2 regions of the Heyndrickxia sp. NPDC080065 genome follow, and region 1 is predicted to be linked to the other one. Evidence: riboswitches for the same ligand, from Rfam matches in the RefSeq annotation. Region 1 holds a riboswitch; the other holds the start of a gene.

Region 1 (2,475 bases):
AAATGCACAAAGGACAAAAGCAAAAATTGGTCCGAATGGAAAGAGTTTTGATCGGTAAGGTAAATCATTTAAGTCTTTTCCTTGAGCTACATAAGCTTTTCGGAATCGATAATGACTGATGGCAATTCCAAGCCATGCAATAAATCCTGACATTCCTGAAGCATTCAATAACCATACATAAACGACTCCATCACCGAAAAATGAAGCTAGAAAGGCAAGGGTTCCGACCAAAGCAGTGACAATTAAAGCATTTACAGGTATACCGTTTTTATTTAATTTAGCTAAAAATTTTGGTGCCTTGCCATTGCGAGCGAGATCCCAAAGCATACGAGTTGAAGCGTACATACCTGAATTACCAGCAGATAGAACAGCAGTAAGAATAATTGCATTCATAACGGAAGCAGCAAAAGCGATTCCTGCTTTGTCAAAAATAATGGTAAAAGGACTCATTGCTACATCTTCAGTCGCTAAGTTTTTATCTGTATAAGGAATTAAAAGACCGATAACTAGGATAGCTAAAACATAGAATAAAAGAATACGCCAGAATACTTGACGAACAGCTTTTGGAATATTTTTCTCAGGATTATCGCTTTCTCCAGCGGCTACTCCAAGAAGCTCTGTTCCTTGAAAGGAAAACCCTGCAGCCATAAAAATACCAAGCATGGACATAAACCCACCGTGGAATGGGGCATCACCAATAGTGAAATTTTTTAATCCGACAGGTTCGCCGCCCATAATTCCAAACACCATTAAAAATCCAGTAATAATAAAAACAATTACAGTAACTACTTTAATAAGAGAGAACCAAAATTCAGCCTCACCAAACCCTTTAACAGACAAATAATTTAATAGAAACATAATAACTAAACAAATACTGCTCCATATTAGGGATGGTGTATGTGGAAACCAGAATTTCATGATAATTGTAACGGCAGATAATTCTGCAGCAATCGTAATCGCCCAGTTATACCAATAATTCCAGCCTAGAGCAAACCCAAGTGATGGATCCACAAATTTAGTAGCATACGTACTAAAGGTTCCAGCTACTGGCATATAGGCAGCCATTTCGGCTAAACTTGTCATTAAAAAATAAACCATTATTCCTATTAATAAGTAAGATACAATTACCCCGCCAGGTCCAGCTGTGTGGATTGCGCCGCCACTCGCTAGAAACAAGCCTGTCCCAATCGTACCTCCAAGTGAAATCATTGTTAAATGCCGGGATTTTAAATTACGTTTAAGTTGTTGAACTCCATGTTGTTCTTGCTGTGTTTGCATGTGGTTTTACACTCCTTAAAAGATATTGGAAGGAGTCGGGGAATAAACAAAAAATGCCGACGAAAAAGGATCGACGGCATTATTAACACTCCGCATCATACCTTCCGAAGATAGCTCAACACGTTTATTTGGAATCAATAAACGTGACAGTTCTGTCCCTATTTGGAAACAGCCCCAGCCTATACATCCAGAGATTTGTATAAGCTTCGGCAGCTATTCCTTTCAGGCGGAGTCAATAAAATCTTCTGCTTCTCGTCCGTCTTACTCTTAATAGCCGCGACCTCTACCCCATCGGTTGATGAGGATTTTTTTATTAAATTATCAATTACTATTATAGAATAACATTTTGATATTGCAATAGAAAAATTTAGAAAGCGAATAATCTATTTTTTAAATTTATAAGGAAGCGTTGCTACAACAATATCTTTTTGCCACAATAGCTTTGCTCTTATTAATAATGCTGATTGATTGTGTAGTATATTATGCCACCTTTTTTTCGGTATAAATTGAGGCACAAGAACAGTAACCATATAGTGATTTTCCTGCGCCTTTGATTGAACCGTCTCTAAAAATTTACATAATGGATGGATAATGCTTCGGTAGGAAGAATAAAGTGTCACTAATCGAACACCATTATTTAATGCTTCCCACTTTTTCTCCATCTTTTTTTCATCTTCTTTATCAAACGCAACATATACAGCGATTACTTGATCAGTGAGAGATTTTGCATAGTTAATTGATCTTTCTACAACCGTTGTCGTTCCAGCTATAGGAACGATAAACACATTCCCATTAATAGCTTCAACTGTAGGATGGACAACTCGCAGCTGTTCACCTACTGAATCATAATGCCTTTTTATTTTATGAAAGATGAATATGACCATTGGTAAAAAGATAACGACAAACCATACTTGATGGAACTTTGTCACAAAAAGAATACCGAAAACAAGAAAGGAAATTAGGGCTCCTACTAAATTAGTTATTAACTTAACAATCCACCCTTTTGGTTTTTGCCTTACCCATTTCAATATCATACCTGTTTGAGAGAGTGTAAATGGGATAAATACACCTACTGCATATAAAGGAATTAGATGCTCAGTTTTCCCTTTAAAAGCGATAATAAGAATGATTGAAGCTACACTTAAAAAAATAATTCCATTTGAATATCCTAAGCGATCTCCTCTTATTGAAAACATC
Region 2 (2,475 bases), on a different contig from region 1:
AACTCTCCATATCACAAAAGAAGAAAAAAATGGGATGGAATTTGAGCTATCAAGCTCGCTTATTAGCAGACAATTCGAAATGAAAACCGAATCATGTTTTAAATTAGAGGCGGGATTTTTAGCAGAACAAATTCAATCACAAAGAAAAATGCGAACAGAAGCATTTGAGGAAATTATTAAACGACATAAAAAGATTAAAATACTTATACGTTGGGATTTTAAAGACCTAGATATTTAAAAATAGGGGCTGTCTGACACTTTGCTTTTCAGATAGCTCCTATTCTTCTTTTTGCTCCAGTATTCTAAAGTCAACTGCTTTTATTTTATTTTTTGCCCCACCGAATCAAGTTCAAATGCTGTATGAAGAATTCGGGATGCTTCAATCATATGATTTTCTTCAATTACCGTTGATACCTTAATTTCTGATGTACTGACCATCTTAATTTGAATATTATTTTTTGCTAGTATGTCGAACATTTTGGCTGCTACTCCTGGATTTGAAATCATTCCAGAACCAATAATTGATACTTTGGCAAGATCAGATTCATATTCGAAATGATCAAATCCTAAAGCTTCTTGATACTGTTCGAGTATGTCAATTGTTTCACGCAAATCATCATTTTTTATTGAAAAAGAGAGATAGGTATCTTCACCAACGGTTAAATTTTGAATAATAATATCAACATTTATGTTTCTTCTTGCCAATTTATTAAAAATAGAAGAAAGGTTGTTGTAGCCATTTTTCAATCCGAAAACAGTAATTCTTGTGATTGCCCCCTCAAATGCTACTCCACGAACAATTAAACTTTTTTCCACAGCTATTTCCTCCTCAATTACAGTCCCAGATTCTTTAACCAAGCTCGAACAAACCTCTAATGGAATTTGGTGATTTTTCGCAAACTCCACCGCTCTTGCATGCAAAACTCCAGCACCAAGATTTGCCAGCTCCAGCATCTCATCATACGATATTGCTTCAAGTTTCCTAGCACCAGGGATGTATCTAGGATCAGAAGTAAATACACCCGTTACATCTGTATAAATGATGCACTTATCTGCTGCTAATGCTGCTGCTAAAGCTACTGCTGTTGTATCTGAACCACCTCTGCCTAATGTCGTAATTTCCCCATTTTCTGTTGCTCCTTGAAACCCTGCAACGATTACAATTTGTTCTTCTGCAAGATATTTCTTTATTTTATTTGGATCAATATCAATAATACGAGCATTACTATGTATATTTTCCGTCAATATACCAGCCTGCCATCCGGTAAATGAGATGGCTGAATGACCTTTCTCAGCTAATGCCATTGATAAAAGGGCAATAGTAACTTGTTCGCCCGTTGATAGTAGCATATCCATTTCCCTTTTACTCGGGTAAGAAGATAGCTCCTTAGATAAGGCAACAAGTTGATCAGTTGTTTTTCCCATCGCAGATACGACAACAACTACTTTGTGGCCTTTCTTCTTTTCCTCTAAAATTCGATTTGCTGTATTTTTAATTCTTTCTACATCGCCAACTGATGTCCCGCCAAATTTTAGTACAACTAACCCCAATGATTTCGCCTACTTTCAACAAATGATTTTGTAGTTACAGCCAAATGTAAAATAAAAACAAAATAAAAAAGCAATGAGAAATCTATCTCATTGCTTGTGATGACGTAACTAAAACTTATTACGAAAAACACTTTGCGAGATAGCTCTCCAAGATGAACGAATCATCTTGACAGTTCAGCACTTCTTAAATACATGAACCAGCAAAAAAAGGAATGAGCCTGTTTTCACTTCGGCAAAACTACCTTTCAAAGCTTTTCATAGAATCTCATCATTCTCCAAGCATCTACTCTTTAGTTTTGCACCTCTATCACTTATTAGTAATAAAAGTTTATTAAATTTTTTATCATTATAGCACAAGCTTATTTACTTGACTATACTTAATTAACGTAGTTTTCAAAAGATTGATGTAATATTTAATTTATATAGTTTTTAAAGAAGGCTCTTTTCGTATAAATTGTTGTTTTTAGACTATAAACTTAGTCCGTTGATTTCCGCTCCAGACACTTGCTTTCAGCGGGGAGGGATGGGAGCCTCCTCGGCGTTACTCGCCTGCGGGGTCTCCCACTTCCCTCTTTTTCCCGCAGGAGTCAAGTGCCCTCCGCTACAATCAACTCAGATTGTTAATAAAATATCACTATAATAGCAACAAACTTTACGAAAACAGCCTTAAAGAAAGAACTTAGGGCATCATTTCGTGAGAAAATTATTCCTATAGTTGTATGCTAGTTCATTAAATTTTCTATTCCAAAATATCAAAATTTACGAACAAAACTTTAATCCTCTAATTTTTCTTTTAATGCTTCCGCTGCGGCTTGAGGAATTCCCAGCTTAACAAAGTCGTCAATAGAGGCTTCTTTCATATTCTTCATCGATCCAAAGTGACGAAGAAGAAGTTTTTTTCGCTTCGGACCAATTCCCGCAATA

What was found. A riboswitch is a leader RNA that binds a small molecule or an ion and turns the genes downstream of it on or off. The one in region 1 is predicted to bind lysine.
Region 2: it holds a riboswitch for lysine, as region 1 does, so the genes downstream of both, ACQKP0_RS17875 (aspartate kinase) here and ACQKP0_RS03140 (amino acid permease) in region 1, are expected to answer to the same signal.

Annotation. Positions count from the first base shown of each region.
Region 1 is NZ_JBNNWS010000002.1:201,324-203,798, reverse strand. Features, by position in the region: gene ACQKP0_RS03140 (amino acid permease) at 1-1,278, opposite strand, end outside; lysine riboswitch at 1,382-1,572, opposite strand; gene ACQKP0_RS03135 (APC family permease) at 1,662-2,475, opposite strand, start outside.
Region 2 is NZ_JBNNWS010000014.1:162,675-165,149, reverse strand. Features, by position in the region: gene ACQKP0_RS17880 (YslB family protein) at 1-238, shown strand, start outside; gene ACQKP0_RS17875 (aspartate kinase) at 319-1,551, opposite strand; lysine riboswitch at 1,684-1,866, opposite strand; gene uvrC (excinuclease ABC subunit UvrC) at 2,325-2,475, opposite strand, start outside.